DNA from 4 places in the Paenibacillus sp. FSL H8-0122 genome. Region 3 is predicted to be linked to each of the others. Evidence: riboswitches for the same ligand, from Rfam matches in the RefSeq annotation. Region 3 holds a riboswitch; each other region holds the start of a gene.

The links. Region 3 has a riboswitch for cyclic di-AMP ahead of NSS64_RS11300 (APC family permease). Riboswitches for the same ligand answer to the same signal wherever they lie in the genome.
Region 1: linked by a shared signal. The riboswitch ahead of NSS64_RS28505 (3D domain-containing protein) and the one ahead of NSS64_RS11300 (APC family permease) in region 3 are both predicted to bind cyclic di-AMP.
Region 2: linked by a shared signal. The riboswitch ahead of NSS64_RS25940 (hypothetical protein) and the one ahead of NSS64_RS11300 (APC family permease) in region 3 are both predicted to bind cyclic di-AMP.
Region 4: linked by a shared signal. The riboswitch ahead of NSS64_RS11810 (hypothetical protein) and the one ahead of NSS64_RS11300 (APC family permease) in region 3 are both predicted to bind cyclic di-AMP.

What each region holds. Positions count from the first base shown of each region.
Region 1 is NZ_JBBOTB010000001.1:6,660,193-6,664,992, forward strand. Features, by position in the region: gene rsmA (16S rRNA (adenine(1518)-N(6)/adenine(1519)-N(6))-dimethyltransferase RsmA) at 1-347, opposite strand, end outside; gene rnmV (ribonuclease M5) at 344-895, opposite strand; gene NSS64_RS28505 (3D domain-containing protein) at 1,057-2,217, opposite strand; cyclic di-AMP (ydaO/yuaA leader) riboswitch at 2,504-2,732, opposite strand; gene NSS64_RS28510 (TatD family hydrolase) at 2,932-3,702, opposite strand; gene NSS64_RS28515 (HD domain-containing protein) at 3,757-4,800, opposite strand, start outside.
Region 2 is NZ_JBBOTB010000001.1:6,071,385-6,076,184, forward strand. Features, by position in the region: gene ytxJ (bacillithiol system redox-active protein YtxJ) at 147-473, shown strand; gene NSS64_RS25930 (glutaredoxin family protein) at 470-712, shown strand; gene NSS64_RS25935 (WD40 repeat domain-containing protein) at 820-2,151, shown strand; cyclic di-AMP (ydaO/yuaA leader) riboswitch at 2,391-2,560, shown strand; gene NSS64_RS25940 (hypothetical protein) at 2,695-3,150, shown strand; gene NSS64_RS25945 (hypothetical protein) at 3,658-3,855, opposite strand; gene NSS64_RS25950 (family 43 glycosylhydrolase) at 4,177-4,800, opposite strand, start outside.
Region 3 is NZ_JBBOTB010000001.1:2,561,185-2,565,984, reverse strand. Features, by position in the region: gene NSS64_RS11305 (ABC transporter substrate-binding protein) at 1-208, opposite strand, end outside; gene NSS64_RS11300 (APC family permease) at 383-2,200, opposite strand; cyclic di-AMP (ydaO/yuaA leader) riboswitch at 2,329-2,489, opposite strand; gene NSS64_RS11295 (disulfide oxidoreductase) at 2,716-3,150, opposite strand; gene NSS64_RS11290 (DsbA family protein) at 3,147-3,911, opposite strand; gene NSS64_RS11285 (sensor histidine kinase) at 4,005-4,800, opposite strand, start outside.
Region 4 is NZ_JBBOTB010000001.1:2,673,167-2,677,966, forward strand. Features, by position in the region: gene NSS64_RS11795 (MarR family winged helix-turn-helix transcriptional regulator) at 13-462, shown strand; gene NSS64_RS11800 (arsenite methyltransferase) at 516-1,322, shown strand; gene NSS64_RS11805 (arsinothricin resistance N-acetyltransferase ArsN1 family A) at 1,344-1,838, shown strand; cyclic di-AMP (ydaO/yuaA leader) riboswitch at 2,185-2,348, shown strand; gene NSS64_RS11810 (hypothetical protein) at 2,554-3,021, shown strand; gene NSS64_RS11815 (3'-5' exonuclease) at 3,041-3,574, opposite strand; gene NSS64_RS11820 (TetR/AcrR family transcriptional regulator C-terminal domain-containing protein) at 3,571-4,134, opposite strand; gene NSS64_RS11825 (NAD(P)H-dependent flavin oxidoreductase) at 4,279-4,800, shown strand, end outside.

The sequences.
Region 1 (4,800 bases), 4.1 Mb from region 3:
TCAGCGAACAGCTCCTGCAGATTCACCTTCAGCACATCGTCATTACGGATCTTTACATGGGGATAAGGCGACAGGACATCCCTAAGAATCGGAATCAGCCTGCGGTCAATCTCTACCGCAGTGACGGCCCCGGCCGTCAACGCCAGCCGTTCCGTCAGTGCTCCGATCCCCGGGCCAATCTCAAGCGCACCGGCTGTGCTGTCCAGACCGGCGGCATCCACGATTTTGTCCAGAATATTCTGATCGATCAGAAAGTTCTGGCCCAGGCTTTTTTTGAAGGAGAATCCGTAACGCTGAATTATCGCTTTGGTTCTTGTTGGGGACGAGATATTCTCGATACCGCTCATGAAGTAATGCCTCCCTGATCAATTTGGGCGAGGGCCTGCGCGAACTCTTCGCGGGTAATGCCGAACATCGCCAGACGTTTGTACAGCTGTTTGCCATTGCAATAACCGATACCGAGCAGATTGCCAAGCTGCATTCTGCGCTCAGCCGCCCGGGGATGCACCATCAGCCCTGCGGCCATAAGCTCATCCAGCCCGATGATGGGCGGCGCCCCCTCGAAGGAGGTATGTACATGCTCCAGCGCATGGCGGATAGCCTCAGGCGAAGCATTCTCTATTCCGATATCTCCTTTGCGCGTTGCATCCTTCTCAGGGATGAAGGCATGCTTGCAGCCCGGCACCTTGGCCGCGACGATTTTGCGGATTCGCTCTCCGGCATGATCCGGGTCGGTAAGAATGATTACACCCCGGCGCTCCATGGCCAGCTTGATCTTGGCAATGACCCTGCTATCCACTGCCGAACCCCCGGTTTCAATCGTATCGGCCTCAACCGCCCGCTTAACGGCAACGGTATCACTTTTCCCTTCAACCACAATTAGCTCTTTAATCATAAATATTTTTACTCCTTACTCCAGAACGCAAAAAGAAGAGGATTCGCTCCCCTTCTTTTTGGCTAAAGAATGTATAAGTGATGAGCGGCAGCTCTCTGAAATTTCGTAAGTGCTTCCCTCACTATATCGTATTAACCGCTAATTTGCAAAAGACTTTACGTTTAGTTCAGCTCCGGCTTCACAGGTCCGATCACATAGAGTGTGCGCGACTTGCGGCCGAAATTACGGGCATGACTCAGTGAATCGTAATAGACATCCACCTTGTTGCCTTTGATGGCACCGCCGGTATCCTCTGCTCGGCGAAACCCTAATCCTTCAATGTACACCCACCAGCCGATTGGTATAACCCTAGGATCTACAGCAATAGTGCGGCCTTCCGTTACGCGTGTGCCGGAGGCAGTACGTGTTCCAATACCCGGTTCCTGCGACGAATACGCGGTCATGGATACGTTTTTGATCATTCTTTTGTACTCGAAATCCACACCAGCCTTACTGGTAACATTACTGGCCTTTGCGCTCGCTTTAGATGACTTGGAGGTTGTTACAGGTTTGGAAACTTTGGCAGTAACTACGACGGGCTTAGGAAGCGGCTTGGTTCCAATGGCAATGACTTTGTCCTTGGTAACCGTCTGTACTTCCTTGCCGATCATGCGCATGGATGCCAGCTCGCCATCTTGATAGATCTTCTCGATGTGCTGGACCATTACGCCAGGCTTACCTGCCTGTGCCACTCTTACGGTTCCCTTGGTCAATGAGGGGTCTGCTGTCTTAATGACCCGGAAAGGCAAATTAGTTGTCCGTTGAACCACATGCTTGTTAATCCGGACAATTTTGATTTCCATGTCTGCAGATACTGCGGTTTCTAGCGAAGGGTAAATCTTGTCTAAGCCTTCCAGGCTGTAGCCCAGCTTGTCGATGGCCTGACCAATGGTATCCTCGGTCGTAAATAACGTCTCGGTCTTTCCGTCTACGGTAAGAGCGAACTTCTGCGCAGTGTTAATCACGATACGGTCGCCGTCTTTTATTTCATCACTAAGGCCAATAGATAATTCATCATGCGCCTGCAGCGAAATCTGTTCCTTAGCCAGCACATCACTGAACAGCGTTTCCCGCGTCTCCAGTGTCTGTACCTGTCCGTCTATTACTAGGGTAATTTCTTTTTTGCTCTGACCGTGTACGTACAGCAGTATTAACAGTGCGATAACAATCGATGCCACACCGGCAAGTAAAACTACGCGGGGATTCACTTGCTTCAACCGTAATGCGAAAGACCTGCTGGATGATTGCGAATCATGGGATACCTCTGGTTGGAATACGCCCACTCTTTCCATCCTCCTTACATAGCCCCGTCGTCCAAGTTAGTTCAAGGTGACTGTATCACTTCTGACGAAACTAGGTTTGAGTTTGCAACAGGATACGCCCGCACTTGCTTCAGCGTTTCCTGCTCATGGATCGCCTGCTCGGCATAGTTACTCCGGAGATCTGTTATATAACAGTATGCCGGGAGCATTCTCATTATTCAAAACAAAAGAAGCCTAAAAAGAGCTCATAGAGGACTCTTTCGTGGCTTCCCGGTGTCGAATACGTCGGAATGCTTATGCACGAGGTTTCCTCTCTTACTTGCGCTTACGGGGTTAGCTGTCGGGTTCGGACATAAGAGAGACGCCCTATCTCAGGTCACCCGCTCACGGCGGTTGCCCTCAAATTCACCCCAAAGACCACGTAAAGAAATCAAATAATGCCTGCGGCAATTCTGTGCCAGTACTCTTGTACGTTCATGCGGCAGCGCATTATTGGTTCCCCCGTTCTCCATACGGAGACTCAGCGAGACGATCCATGAAATTAGTGACTGTCACAGTTACAACAGCTCACTGCACTGAAAAGATGATATCCTGTTTTGATACATGTTGTAAAGGACGATTCAACCACGTTTACGTAAAAAAATGATTAAAATATTGTAATAATCGGCCGTTTTTCCGTCATAAAAGTTTAATATATCCGCTATACTTCATTTTTCACCGCTTTTACTCCTGTTTTCAGAGTATCCCAAATCGTTCCAGTGCGTTCGCATACGTAATTTCCGCCAATTCCTGTAATTCAATCCCTTTTATTGCCGCGGCCGCCTCCGCTACCAGCCTCACATGAGCGGTCTCATTTCGCTTGCCCCGGAAGGGGTGCGGAGTCAGATATGGGGAGTCGGTTTCGATCAGCAGCCGGTCCAGCGGAGTCTGGGCAAGCACCTCTTTGGGCACCCGGGCATTCTTGAACGTAATCGGTCCTCCAAAAGAAAGATGGAAGCCCAAATCAAGACACATCTTGGCACTTTCCCAGCTCCCGGAGAAGGAGTGCATTACCCCGCCAACCTCGCCCGCCTTCTCCTCGCGGAGTATACGGATCACATCTTCATGAGCATCACGGTTATGAATGCTGATTGGCATCTTCAGCTCACGGGCCAGCCCGATCTGCTTGCGGAATACTTCATGCTGCACATCCTTAGGAGAGGTATCCCAGTAGTAATCCAGCCCAATCTCGCCGATGGCAACCACCTTGGGATGAGCGCATAAGGAGGCGATCCATTCCATGTCTCCGTCCTTCATCGTGATGGCATCCTGGGGATGCCAGCCAACGGCTGCATAAATATAATCATATTTCTCGGCAAGCTGCATGGTGGTCGGTATCGTATCCCGGTTAAAGCCGATGTTGATCATCTTGCTGACGCCGGCTTCCAGCGCCCTGGAAATGACCTCTTCGCGGTCTTCGTCGAATTGTGGAGCATCCAGATGGGTATGGGTGTCGAATAACTGCATTACATTACATCCTTTCGGCCTGTTGTTGTATCTATAATTCCAAGCATGATCTGATTATTTGGCAAAAATCTCTGCGATGGACGGCGGCAGCTGTGGAAGGGCTTTCTGCAGTCTGTCCTGCGGAAAATACAGATGGTATCTGCCGCGGTGAATACCACTGATAGAACGAACAATATCCGAGACCTCCGAGATTTCCCTCAGCCGGTCATGCTTGTCCAGAAGCAGGATCTGCTTGCTGTCAAAGCCGTCTCCCGGACGGAACACATCATAGGGAAGATCGGTGGGATAATCAATTTCCAGATCATAATCGGGCCGGAGTCCCGCACCGGCGAAGCTGCGGCGGATTTCGTCAATCGTGTCAGAATCCAAATGCTCCATCTCCACATATTTATACAGTTTACGATGGATAAACCGGCTGCACAAGTCGCTCAGGATGTCATCCTCCTCCAGCGTCCACTGCATGAAGGCAGTCTGCATCAAGGCTTCATCCAGCAGCAGGTACTGCCCTACCGTTACCTCTCCGCTGAACAGATCACTTAAGGGCTCGATCATGAAGCGGAAGGTATGCTGCTGCTGCACCAGCTCCTTGGCCCGGCGGAGAATCTGCCTGAGAATAATCTCAGAGCTGCGGGTTACCGGGTGGAAATAGACCTGCCAGTACATCTGGTACCGTGACATCAGGTAATCCTCAATCGCATGCATCCCTGATTCCTTCACAACCACCCGGCCGTCATAAGGGCGCAGCATCCGCAGAATCCGGTCGATGTCGATGGTTCCATAATTCACCCCTGTATAATATGCATCCCGGAGCAGATAATCCATCCGGTCCGCATCCAGCGGTCCCGACACCAAATTGACAACAATTTCATGCTCATAGGTTTTGGAGATGACCGAGGCTACTTTACCGGGGAAATCTTCGGCCACATCACGCAGAATAGCCGTAATCTCTGTATCCTCCAGAATGATACGGCAGGTCCAGTCTTCATGATCCATTTCGAAAGCTTCTTCTATAGAATGGGAAAATGGGCCATGCCCCAAATCATGCAGCAGTGCCGCACACAGGGTAAGCAGTCTCTCCTCCGGCATCCAGTCCTTATA
Region 2 (4,800 bases), 3.5 Mb from region 3:
CAACGTCCTGCAAGGGAGGGGCAGGCTTAGCTGAACTTTCTTTTGCTTTAATTTTGAACTATGCTACAATCATGATTAATAGTTGTTAACAACACAATTGTTGACAACAGGTTTCATTCACTCTTACACAGGAAGGTGATTCTAAGGTGTCTATTCAACAGATCCATACTAAGGATGAACTACAGCAATATATCGGGCAGCCCGGCAAAAAACTGCTCTTCAAGCACAGCACCACCTGCCCGATCAGCGCCAAGGCCAACGAGGAATTCCAGGCCTATGCACAGCATTCAGATACGCCTGCAGCCGTGGTTCATGTGATCGAAGACCGTCCTGTCTCCAATCAGATTGCTGAGGATTTCGGGATCAAGCATGAATCCCCGCAGATTTTCCTGCTGGAGGACAGCGAGGTCCGCTGGAACACCTCACACTGGAAGATTACCCAAAAAGCGATAAAGGAAGCAGTGGAACAATGAGCGCGAACGTAATTGTCTATTCGACCTCCGGCTGCGGCGAATGCAATCAGGTGAAGCAGCTGCTGGAGAGCAAGGGCATTCCCTTCGAGGTCCGGGATGTGATGACCAGCTCCGTCTACCAGGAGGAAGTGGAGAAGCTGGGCTTCATGGGCATTCCAGTCACCGTATCCGGGGACCGGGCGGTCAAGGGCTTCAATCTCCCTGAGCTTCAGGAGCTTATGGATGCTGCTGTTCTGTAATATACGCAAAGGTGCTGTCCTCTCAACAGGAGCAGCGCCTTTTTTTTGCGATTCATCGATGAAATAACTGTATATTTATATATATCTGGAAAAGGAGGCTTGATCCTTTGAAATGGCTACAGGATGAGCATGCCGCCAAATGGCGTGAAGAAGGACAGCGTTATGTGCGCGACGTCAATCAATTCGTACATAAGGGCCTGACAGAAGGCTGGGACACAGCGGGAAATGAACCCGCAGAGGATACACGCGGGGCCCTCGCCGCCAAAATCTATAAGATGATTCGAGGAGCTAATGAGCACGGTGAGATTGCTGAGCTGCGGGAGCAATTGCCGGCGGCAACGTGGCCGCTGGCCGGGCACTTTCAACATGAGATGCAGGCGATTCGCGGTATCCATTTCATAAGTGATGATGCTGTAGTGTTCAGCACCGGCTCACCTTGGGAGAAGAATGCAGTTGTGGCTGTACATAAGGATGTTATTTCCGTATTCGACGAATTAAGCCTGGTTGGGGCATCTCCTGACAATCAGTTCTATGCACTCGCGGGCACGCAAGGGATTACTATTCTGCAATCCATGAACAGCGCATTACAGGGAGAAGTAGTGGCCGAGCTTTCGTGGCGGGAGCTGAATGGAACGATTCAAGCGCTGGACCCGGACTTTACCGTTTTGAACATAGACCGCCTGGATCAGGAGTTACCCTTGGAGCAAGTTATTCCTTTTAACGACGGTCAAGCGTTATTGCTTGTTACAAGTCAGGGGATTATCCTGGTCCAGCAATCGCAGGAGAAGCCATGGGAGGTGAAGCTGCTGCATCCTGACCTCGAAGAATATAAAGCAGATGAGATGGAGCATATTGAGATCGACATGCCGCATGGTGCTGTCTCTCCGGATGGAAGATGGGTTGCCTATGGCAGCCAGGGCAGTGATCATCTTTTATATGACACAGCTTCAGGACAGGTTCACTTATTCAATCCGGAATCCAGTTACCCGCACTATACTATATTTACGAAGGACCAGCATAGTGTATGGTACAATGCCTGCCACTTCTACAATGGCGTTACTCTTGCCGTGTCCCTTGAAGATCTAGAAGCAGGCAAGCTCCTGCCAGATCAGGAATATCCGGTCGTTAACGGGGAAGCCCGGGTGTATGCGGCGGCAGCGCTGAAGGACGGTGTTGTCATTGGCGATGCCTATGGCTACTTGAGGCTCGTTGATGTAGAGGGGCGGGAGCTGTGGCGTTATTATGCCGGAAGCACCATTTCCGGATTAGCTGTCAATCCGGATGAGACCATGCTGGCCGTGGGGACTTATGGAGGGATGCTGCATTTCCTGGACCTTCATGCCACTGAACGCAGCGACTATGAGATTACAACAGGAACCGTTCGTGAGGTGAAGCGGATTATTGTCTGGAAGAATCAGAATGGGCCGCTTTGGTGGTGAGCTGATACATGGGGAACCCTTCTTCTCCGCCGCCGTCTGCCAAAAATAAAAAACGGCGATTGAGCGAGATAAATGGCAGATAATCTGCTACATATATGAGTTTTCGCTTCCATTTGCATAACCAGTCAGCCATTTGCTGAAAACAAGGCGAATAGCACTCTTTTCCATTTTTACAACCCCCCTCTGAAGAGAGTATGATTCGTGTTGAAAGCAAATGAACGCATTCATGAAAATGAGCATATGCATGCACGCTGAATTTCCGTCATGTGGAAAACGGGGGAACCATCCGGCCGTCAGGCCGACTTGGGGTGAATCCGAAGGAGAATGCCACGCGCAGGTCTCCGGCAGGTAGGGCGACTCTCACCGTCCGAATCCGACAGCTAACCTCGTAAGCGTAAAGAGAGAGCCCTGATCCGCCACGCTTTTGTGCCAGGCGTCTTAAGCCTGTTACCCACAACCGCAGGCAGAGGTCCTCCTCTGCCTGCGGTTTTTTGCGCGCTGGAATGAACTGCACAGTATAGATTCAGGAAGGAACGTGACCACATGCCTGACCCCTTATCGCCCAAACTAACAGCCGCTGCCGGATACAACCCCTACACCCAGCAATATAGCGGTCCCGTCTATGCGCTTAGCTGCCTGCTGCTGGAGCAAGGCGCCCGCGCCGAACAAGCTGCAATCGCCACCTTCGTAGCACTCCATCCACTATGGCTGAAGGGCAGCCTCTCAGGGGACGGCGCTGCTGCGGCTGCCTACAGAGAGTGCATCCGCCAATGTGCCGTGCTCGCCCGGGACCGCAGCCGCTGCGCTTCTCCGCTGCTTAACTGGGACGATCACGTTGCCAGTGCCTTGTGGTATGGCATCCAGCTCCCCCTGCCCGACATCAGCCAGATTCTGGAGCGCAGCATCCCCGAGCTAAAGGCCCAGCTTAGAGGAATACGCGAACAGATGGCAGCCGCACATTCAGCCTTGCCTGCGGTCCACCGCCCTTCAGCGGGGTGAGACTGGGAATAACGCAGGTTGCAGGACGAACGAGGATGGATGTGGCGGAATTGGTTGGATGTGGCGGAATTAGGGTACGGATGCGACAAAAGGAGATGGTTAGCGGGCCATGCGGACTACAGATCCGCTATTTCAGCAAATGGGACCATTCCGAAGGCCATGCGGACTGAGAGGCGCTTAATTAACCAATTCCGTCTCATTTTGCGCTCCATACAGCCCTTTAGCGTCCTCTCAGTCCGCTCCGGGAAGATAATCAGTCTTTTTCACAAAATAAGGGCCGCTGAGTCCGCACCCCCCCCACAAAGTGGGGCTTTAGCGTAGGTGATGACTCAGGTACTTTTGCGGGGACCCCAAAACATATAAATTCTATCAAATAAAGCCGCAGCATCCGCCGCGACTTAATCCTTGACTCTCAGCATCAGCACCCATACAGTGCCTGGCTCACCTTACATAGCTAACCATCCCATGCACTGATCCTGTCTCCGCCGGCCGTTCACTACATAGAACTCAGCTCTTGCCCTTGCCACCCTTGCCGCCCTTGGCAAACCGCCAAAAAGCCATACAGCAGCCGAGCAGTCCGGCTCCCAGCAGAAGGGTCTGTAACGCCCCCAGCCAAGTCGACTGATCCGAGGGGATCAGGCTGCTGACAATAATGAGCGGGATAGAAACCGCGACCAGCACGGGGGTTTGTCTACTTTTCTTCACAACCATTCACCACTCCTAAAGACTAATACTACTAAGGTACACCATCTCCGGCGTTTTCACCAGTTCAGGGTCCGGGTAAGCAAGACTCCAGGGAATGATCGTCACATGATTTAAAGGATTCCGTATAATCCAGCACCTGTTTAAATGTCAAATCCTGTAGATCGACATTTTGGGGTGATCCAGTGGAAAATCCTCCTTATAAAATTTAATATTTATTAGTCAAGTCATTAATATCGTGTGCTCTTTCAATTCATTATAAAATGAATAACCCATCCTTAAAAGAATGGGCTTTTCTTACTCAGAAGAGTCTTTTTCGCACGATTAGTAATTCTTCACGCCATAATAGTCAAAATCAGCGAAGGAGTCATGCTGGTGAGCATCCACGGAACCAATGAAATTGAACAAGCCTGTAAACCCGCCAATCTCCCCCGGCTCCCCGTTCACGCCTTCATCCGACAAATAGAGAACATCGATATTTTCTACAAAAGCTCGCCAATCCCCGTTATCCCCGAAGCGGTAAAGGATACTCGCGATGCCTGCATTATAGATAAGCTTGAGCTCCGCTGTGTCTTCAGGGACTGGAATGTAATTGTGGACCAGCTCGATGCGCTCTCCCAGCTTGGCCTGTAGTACATACAGAACGGTGCCCTCTGATTCGGAGTGGGTCAAGTGAACATACAGCCAATTATTAGAATCATAGTATAGCCCCATACCGGCCGTTTCCGAGTAATGATCGGGGTGGAACTCCACCTTAGTTTGCACTTCATAATGAAGGGAGGTTGCACGCGTGGCCATAATCGCCGGATGGATCTGCGAGAAAAAAGAATTCTCTCCATGAATGCGTAAGTAACCCGGACGTTCAACCGTATTCACCCATGCCGCTTGCTGGTCCCGGTACGGAGTCAGAAAATGAAGATCATATTGCTCCTGATTAAAATCATCAAA
Region 3 (4,800 bases):
TCTCCACAGCGGGTGCAGCAGTTGCTGCAGGTACCGCAGTTGCCTCCGCAGTCGCTTCCACGGTTGCTGCAGGTGCGGTGCTTGCTCCACCGTTACTGCCTGCGTTGCTATTATTATTTCCGCAAGCGGACAGCAGCAGTGTTGTAGTCATAAGTCCGGCCACCGCCAGCTTCCCGCTTCTTGATCCTTGCAGGTTGAACGAAAACATTAAATACCCCTCCTGTATGTTGTCTTCATGATTGGCAAAAGTCCTTTTACCTTCAGCTTGTCTATACTGATGATATTGATTCTCATTCTCTATGTCAACCAATAACTTATAATAACGACCAAACGGCCGTCTCCGCATCAAGCAGAAACAGCCGTCTTCCTATAATCTTCTATATTATTTATGCAGATGGAAAGGAACCGTGGCGATGACAATGTCCTTCTGATTCATCAGATAGGAGCGGATGAACAAGCTGGTCTGATTATGCAGCACCGCCTGCCACCAGTGCTTGGTCACGAATTGCGGAATCAGGACGGTAATATGATCCGTTGAAGAGGTCTTCCACTCTACTGTATCGATGAACTTCACCAGCGGGCGGATAATGCTGCGGTAGCGGGAGCGCAGGACAATCAGGCGTACGCCGGGGTTCCACTCCTCCCACTTCTGCTCCATCTTGTGAATCTCTTCTTCATCGAAGCCTACATATACAGCGACCACATTATCCGTCAATGACTTCGCATAGCTGATCGAATGCAGTACAGCGCGAGTCACACCGGCGACCGGAACGACTACGGTGCTTCCTTTGATACAAGGCTTATCGGTAGCCGGACAGATCCGCAGCTGATCGGCAATATTCATATAATGGCGGTGAATCCGGTGGAACACGATGATAACAACCGGCAGGAAGATGAAGGCCATCCACACGCTGGAGAATTTAGTGATTATGAAAATCAGGGTGATCGTTAATGTAGTGAGCATCCCCACCGTATTGACGGCGAACTTGCTCTGCCAGCCTTTCGGCTTCGTTCTGTACCATTGGACCATCATGCCAAGCTGCGACAGCGTGAACGGAATGAATACCCCTACTGCATATAATGGAATGAGTCCTTCCGTATTCCCGTGAAACGCCGCTACCAGCACAGCCGACATGACACCGAGGAAAATAATGCCGTTGGAGAAGCCCAGCCGGTCGCCGCGCACCATGAAGGCATGGGGCAGATATTTGTCTTTGGCGAACATGAACGCCAGCAGCGGGAAGGCCGAGTACGCCGTATTGGCTGCCAGGAACAGGATAACCGCCGTAATCCCCTGAATGAAGAAGTACAGTCCGCCGCGGCCGAAGGTAGACTCTGTAATCTGTGAGACCACGGTTGCCTTCTCATCAGGCATGATACCGTACCAGTAAGCGAGCAGCGTAATACCTGTGAACATTACCCCGAGAATGAGGCCCATGAGCATCAGCGTTTTGGCTGCATTTTTCTCCGCCGGCGCTTTGAAGTTAGGAATGGCATTAGAGACTGCCTCAACCCCGGTCAGAGCCGAACAGCCGGAGCTGAAGGCCTTCAGCAGCAGGAACATACTCACGTTCGATACCGCCGAGCCAATCTCAGGAACATGGGCATGGGCACCGCCGGTCATATATTTGAAGACCCCCGAGATGATGAGCACGAAGATGGAAACAACGAACAGATAGACCGGGATAGCGATGAAGGAGGCCGATTCGGTCACTCCCCGCAGGTTAACAATCGTTAAGAGCACGATAACAGATACCGCTATGAGGACAGTATGATTATGGAGATTTGGAAAAGCTGAAGTGATCGCATCCGTCCCCGCCGAGGCGCTTACCGCCACCGTCAGAATGTAATCCACCAGAAGAGAGCCGCCGGCCAGTAAGCCGGTATGAACCCCGAGGTTGGTTTTGGCTACAATATAAGCACCACCGCCCTGCGGATAAGCAAATATCGTCTGCCGGTAGGATAGAATCAGAATGGCCAGCAAGCCCAATACGGCTAATGCAATTGGCAAAGAGTACCAGATAGCGGTGAACCCGGCGGCCACCAGTACAATCAGAATTTGTTCTGTTCCGTAGGCTACAGACGAGAGCGCATCAGAAGACAGGACAGCCAGTGCTTTCACCTTGGATAACTTTTCATGATCGAGTTCGTTCGACTTCATCGGACGCCCGATCAATAGTCGTTTTACCTTGCTTACCATTGTAGTAACAGTTCCTCTCTTGGTTAAGTTGAAATGGGCTTTCCCTGCGCTGTTTTCATAAGTGGATTTCATAAATGCAGGCACCAAAATAAGCATACGGAAATGATCCGCATGCCTAATGTGCATGGTCATTATCCCACTTGTGGCTTACGAGGTTAGCTGGCGGATTCGGACTGTGGTAGCCCTACGGTTACAGGCCCTTGCGGCCCGCTCCGATTCACCCCTTTTGGCCTTGGCCAAAGTGTGGTTCCCCCGTTTTTCCTTCCGGAAAATTCAGCGCATATTCAACTTCTCACAAGGACTAATATTAAGCTACAACACGTCTTCCGTAAAGCGTGGAAACAAATGAAAAAAGAATGAAAAGCACTCAAAACAACCAAATCCATCATCCGGTATGTCTTGATCTTTCATTCTCTTTCATTATCCCTTTAACACGTGAATTTACAGGGTTTTTGCATATTATTTTTTGCTAAAATTAAGGGTATTCTCTTCTCTTCCTTCTGCCCGTCAGCTTCTTACTCAGCAGGCTCTTCTTTGCGTCCTGTCCAGAGCAGAATGGAGATTAAGGCAAAGGCTATAAGTGCAAGCAAAGGGACTGTTACAAAACCGAACCAATTCAGATAATCCTTATTGCATGGTACGCCGATGGTACAGGGAAGCACCTTGCTGAGCGCCGGAATTTTCTGCTCCGCATAATGATAAATCGAGATGCAGCCGCCGATTAGGCTGAGCGGAAGCACATAAGGAATGATCCGCTTGTCCGCCCGGTAGGTGGCAATTCCCAGCAGGAACAGCTGCGGGTACATGAAGATCCGCTGGAACCAGCACAGCCTGCACGGTTCGTAATGCAGGACCTCACTGAGATACAGGCTTCCCGCTACAGCCACCACACAGACGAACCAGGCCAAGTAGAGACAGTTACGCCGGCAGAAGGCAGAGAAGGCGGTCATTGGGCGGCCCCTGCTCCCGCTGCTGCTGTTGCTGCCTGAATCTGGGCGTCAATCGCCTCCATATTGAAAGGCTCATTCACCTTGATTCCGTTCACGAACAAGGATGGCGTATTCGTTACACCCGCATCCGTGCCCACCTGAATATCCCGCTCCAGCTCATTTACATAAGTACGCTCGTCAATGTCCTTGCGCAGCAGGTCATAATCCACCGGCAGCTCCAGCTGCTTGGCGAGACTCACCAGGAAGTCAGGCGTAGCCCATTCCTCCTCTTCATTCCCCTGATTGGCATAGATCGCATCGAAGTACTTCCAGAATGCTTCCTGGTTCTGATGATACACCGATAGGGCTGCCAGGGAGGCCGTTCTCGAATCCTTGCCGATGAAGGCCAGATTCACGAAATAGAAGGCTGCTTTATTCTGATCTACATAGCCCTGAACGATCTGCGGCTTGATGACACCGGTGAACTGGGCGCATGCCGGACATTTGAAATCGCCGAATTCCACAATTTTGACCGGAGCATCCTCCTTGCCCAGCCGCATCATTTCACTGTAATTGAAGGCAACAGGCTTGCTGTCTGAGCCTGCAGGCGAAGAATCCTTGGAAGCAAGCATGAATAAGCCTACAAAAATAATAATGACGATGGCCACCGTACTCACGATCAGAATTCTCGTTTTCTGCTTCTGCTGCTCCTGCTCTGCCCTGCGCTTCTCCTGCTTGCTCATCTGGGGAGCCGTGACATTGTTCTTTTTTGTTTTGCTCAAAGAGAGTTCCTTTCCGTCCTCAGGACTATCGTGATAAAAGAATAGTTACTTTCAAATTATATAATGTTAACTCTCTTGTTGGCAATCGCTGTCTTATACGGCTTCATTCTCGTCTGCTGACTCCCCTTCCCCTGTATCCTTGCCGAAAAATACCTCCGGGGAATGCTCCTGCGACTGCAGCTTAATTCTGAAGAAGAATTGTGTGCCGCCCCCTTCTGCCGGTTCTGCCCAGATTTCTCCTTGCATCAGGTCCACCAGCTTCTTGCAGATCGCCAGGCCCAGACCCGTGCCGGGGTACTTGCGGGTATGCGACCCGTCCACCTGCGAGAAGGACTGGAAGAGCAGCTGCAGCTTATCCGGTGAGATGCCAATGCCGGTGTCGCGTACCATGAATTGCAGCGCCTGAGCGGTCTCCCTGACGCCATAGGACTCCACTTTAACCGTTACCGTGCCGGATGGCGTGAATTTCACCGCATTGCCGATCAGGTTGATGAGAATCTGGCGGATACGCGCAGCATCCCCGGTGAACTTGTCGGGAAGTCCCTCCTCGATCAGAAGCTCAAGAGATAACGGCTTGTCTTGTGTGCTCACCATGAACAGGTCCATACAGCCCTGGAGCAGCGCCTTCAGCCCGAAAGTATCCTTGTTCAGTGAGAGGCCATCCGCCTCCAGCCGGGAGATATCGAGAATATCGCTCATCACATGCAGCAGAGCGTGGCTGCTTGTACTCTGAAGCCGCAGGAGCTCCAGATGCTCAGGATTGCTGATCTCCTCGGACAGCAGCTGGTTGACACCGATAATGCCGTTCAGCGGCGTGCGGATCTCATGGCTCATGGTGGCGAGGAACTCGCTTTTCATCGTCACAGCACTCTCCGCGGCATCCCTGGCC
Region 4 (4,800 bases), 110 kb from region 3:
GAGGTGAAAACAATGGAAACTCCAAGAGAACTACTCCAAATTATGAGTCGGCGTTTAGGATTACTCAATAAGGATTGCTGTAGCGTAGGAGGATGTAATCTTTCCGCTACCCAAAGTCATCTGTTATATGAGATCGATCGGAGTCACAATCCTTCCATGCAACAAGTCGCCGAAACACTTGGCACAGATATTACAACCTTCAGCAGACAAGTTCAATCTCTGGTGAAAATGAATTTGGTTAAAAAGACATCTGATCCCACAGATCGAAGAATTTATAACCTGTCACTCACTCCTGAAGGTAAAATGGTAGCTACAACTATTGATCAACAAATGAATGAATACCTGAACGAGGCCTTCTCACACATGAGTGAGTTTGAAGTAGAAACATTACTACGGTCCATTAAGCTTTTCAACGAATCTATGGGAAAACTCAGCAATTGCTGCGCACCCGTAAAAGGGTGACCTTCTCTTTTACTTGTATATTGCAAATTATTTCAGCTAAGGAGTGTATAATCATGAGCAAGCTTACTAATGATCAAATCCGCCAAAATGTACGGGGCCGCTATCAAAAGATTGCTGTAAGAAACGTTGAGACTTCCCCATCCAGCCGAACTTCTGCTGACAGCAGTTGCTGTGACTCCCCATCTGATTTCAGTGCCATATCTGCTAAGTTGGGATATTCCAGTGAGGACCTCGCTTCAGCTCCCGAAGGCGCAAATTTAGGTCTTGGTTGCGGTAATCCGCAGGCTATTGCTGAACTGCAGGCGGGTGAATATGTTTTGGACCTTGGGAGTGGCGGCGGATTTGATTGTTTCCTGGCTTCCCGGCAGGTAGGTAATGAAGGCCATGTTATAGGTGTGGATATGACACCTGAGATGATCAGTCGAGCAAGAGATAATGCCCTTAAAGGTAAGTTCAGTAACACTGAATTCAGATTGGGCGAAATAGAGTATCTTCCTGTCGCTGATCATTCGATCAACGTCATTATCTCCAACTGTGTAATTAATCTCTCCCCAGACAAACAGCAAGTATTCCGTGAGGCTTATCGTGTTCTTCAGCCTGCCGGTCGTCTTGCCATATCAGATATCGTAACTACAGCTGAGCTTCCTCCTGAGATCAAAAATGACCTGGATGAATTATATTCGGGTTGTATCTCAGGCGCCTCTTCCATTGCCGATTTGGAGATCATACTTCAGGAATGCGGCTTTACTGATATCAGCATTGAACCAAAGGACGAATCTAAAACATTCATTAAAGATTGGGTTCCAGGTGCGAACGTTGACCAATACATCGTCTCTGCTGTAATTAAAGCGAGAAAGTAATCTTAAGGGGGTGTTGATATGATCAGTACATTAACTGTCCGTCAGGCCACACCTGAGGATATTGAAAGCATTCTTCGTATCTACAATCAGGGGATCGAGGACCGGATCGCTACACTTGAAACAGAGATGAAAGACTCCTCATATATGGAATCATGGTTCAACGATCACCAAGGCCGTTTTAGCGTTTGGGTTGCTGAACGCGAAGGTGCAGTCGTGGGCTGGGCCTCACTGAACCCATATTCTCACCGTTGCGCGTATAACGGCGTCGCTGACCTTTCTGTATATATTGATCGAAGCTTTCGTGGGCAAGGTGTAGGCAGCTCCCTCCTAGAGTCCATACACAAGGCGGCAAAAGAAAATAGCTTTTATAAAATTGTTCTCTTTACCTTTCCGTTTAATGAGAATGGTCAAGGCTTGTACCGGAAGATGGGCTACCGGCAGGTTGGTGTATTTGAGAAGCAAGGATTGATGGACGGAGCGTTTATTGATGTGATGATTATGGAGAAGCTACTATAAAAATGAAGATCAAAAGGAGAAGTTCCATCCGCAAACGGAGGAACTTCTCCTTTTGATCTATTCCTACAATCTTACTTTCATGGAGGCTCCGCATATCGGGCCTGTAAACAGGAGGATCTTAAACATTATATCTGATCTTAATATCATGATTAAAGAAGCATTAAGATTCATTTAGCCCCATTTAGGTTGCATTAAAAAGTTAATAAATACGCGATAACTTCAGAAAATCGGGGATGAATGCTAGATTACAAGGGATTTTCTTCATTTTTATATCCTATAGAGTCTTATTTAGTCTCCTAGAGAACTTTCAGCATTTTACAAACAGTGATGCTCAGCGTAAGATTCCTTTTAACAAATGCTGAATTCCCGTCAGGCGGGAAGCGGGGGAACCAAATGGCTGTGACCAGCCGAAATGGGGTGAATCCAAAGAAGATTGAACTCTTCACTGGTAGGACGACTCTCACCGTCCGAATCCGTCAGCTAACCTCGTAAGCACTGGAGAGAGCCTGCATTAACCATGCTTTTTTGCTGCGATCCCGCAAAACCTTTCCATTACACTTATCCATCGTACAGAAAACCAAATATTCCGTTTGGCTTGAGCATGCTGCTGTATGTGAGAATGAAACTGAACTGACAGCCTATGTAGCCACAGCTGAGCAGACCCATAATCTGCAGCGTTATATGAAATCTATAGACAACCTAGGAGGCATTATTCATGATTAACGCCAGACTGTCACGAATCGAGTTGTTCGCATTTAGCTGCCGCCCTTCCTTCCTGCATATTTCAGAGCCTTACGGATGCTGGTATGGGGTGTTGAAGTTAACCTTCGGAGGACAGATCAGCTATGGGAATTGCATTCTTTGTGCGGGTGACAATGCGGTGGATTTAATCAAATGGGGCTCTTTTCTGAAAGAGATATGTCATTGTACTGCAGAAGAAGCCACAGAATACGTCCGGATGCACGGACAAGAATGGGCTCCCAATCAACTTAACATGATCAAGACTGCACTCGATAGTATGTTCATTCAAAATGACCAAATCCGAATGAAGGTAGGAGCCGGATCGGAGCGGTATCGCCATCAAAGGACAGAGCAAAGAATCCATTCAATTAATACGGTGAAGAGTCATCTGAATCCAACCATTTTATTTGCAGAATCGGTATCCTATTATTCACTGCTATAGACATGATCAATTTAAATTATCAAAACTCCAGTTGATCAAAAATCTTAACGAAGATTTTCGCAATGTTCTTGGCATCATCGATACCTCTATGGTGAGTACCTTCAAGCGGCAATTCAAGCATAGTCAAGGCTCTCTCCATGCCTACGCCCCGCTCCCTGCCAATCATCCTCCCGTGCTGATGCTTGAGACTGATATGGTTATCCGTCCATTCACTTGCGATTTGATGTAGTGAACAGTCCTTCTGCAACTGGTTTTTATCATAAAACCCCCAGGAGCAGAGGACATGAGGTTCATTGCCTATCCACTCTTGGAATTGACTTATTGCCTGCGGAAAATACATTGCAGCATCCACATCCGCCTGAGAGATGGAGGTAAGCCGCTTACAAAAATCAGAAAGCTGCGGGCTTAATGCAGGCTTGACAAAAATTTGGAACTCGCTCACAGTCTTGAGCCTTTCATTGAGTTTTACGGCTCCGATCTCGATAATTTCGTTTTGTCTTTTGCGGTCATTTTCCCAACAAGTGGCTTCCAGATCAAAAATGATATAGTTCATACCTGCTCCTTTTCTCTATAACCATTCAGTTTGTCATACAACATTTGCGGCATGGCCCGGAGTGTTCGGTCATTCTGCTCTTCAGGAGTAACGTGCGGTTCACTGAGCAGCCAATGTCTGGTCATATTGGAACAGGCATAAGCATGGTAGTTCAAGGAAAATTGCAGATCTTTCATTACAGGAGCTTGCGCGCCTTGTGACAGTGAAGCCAGAAACAAATTTGCCGGGTATGTCTGGGAATGCTCCAATAGGGAATTTTGTCCACTGTCCATCAGGACTTTTTTATAAAATGCTCTTTTCTCATTAAGCTTTTGAAAGAAAAGAGAGGTGACTTTGCTCCATGATTCGTTTGCGTTTTCCGCCATCACTTTATTCAAATCCGAGGAGTAAATCCAATTGACCAATTCATATTTATCATGGAAGTGATAGTAGAATGTCTGGCGGGGAACGCGGCAGTGATTTGCCAGCATGGTTACCGTGATTTTCTTAAAAGGCACGTGATTTAATAGCTCAATTATGGCTTCTGCAAACATGGTCTTCGTCATATCTTTTGTAGGCATCGTTGATTTCACCTTCCATTCCTATTATGACAAAATGATGAGCAACGGCAAAAAAATTGTCACTTGCCTTCAAGTGTCTATATTCTATAAGACTTAGTTAATTATACAATGCTAATGCATTTAAGTTAATTAACGGGGTGAATGATGATGAAAACAGAAAATCGTGTTACAGAGATGCTTGGAATACAATACCCGATTGTGCAGGCCGCCATGTCCTGGTTGACCGATGCTAAGCTTGTCGCAGCCGTATCCAATGCGGGAGGCATGGGAGTAATGGGGCCTCATGCGGGTTATCAGACGCGGCCCTCCAGTCCGGACGAAGTGGGTCAAAGGATTCGCAATGAAATTCGTAAGATTAAATCATTGACGGAAAAACCGTTCGCGGTAAATCTGTATCTACCTCCGGATGGCCAATCCGATCCATATTCCAAAGCTACATTTGAGGCTGCTGTCGCGGAAGGCGTACGGTATTTTGTGACCGTTGGTTCTCTGAATAGAGCTATGGTCAAAGAAATCAAGGATAACGATAGCATGTGGATTCATCGTGAGCTTACTCCTTCCCCGGAAGCAGCGAAAATGGCTGAGCAGCATGGCGCAGATATACTCATTGCCACAGGGTATGATGAAGGAGGAACCATTCCCCAGAACAAAATAGGCACTTTCTCG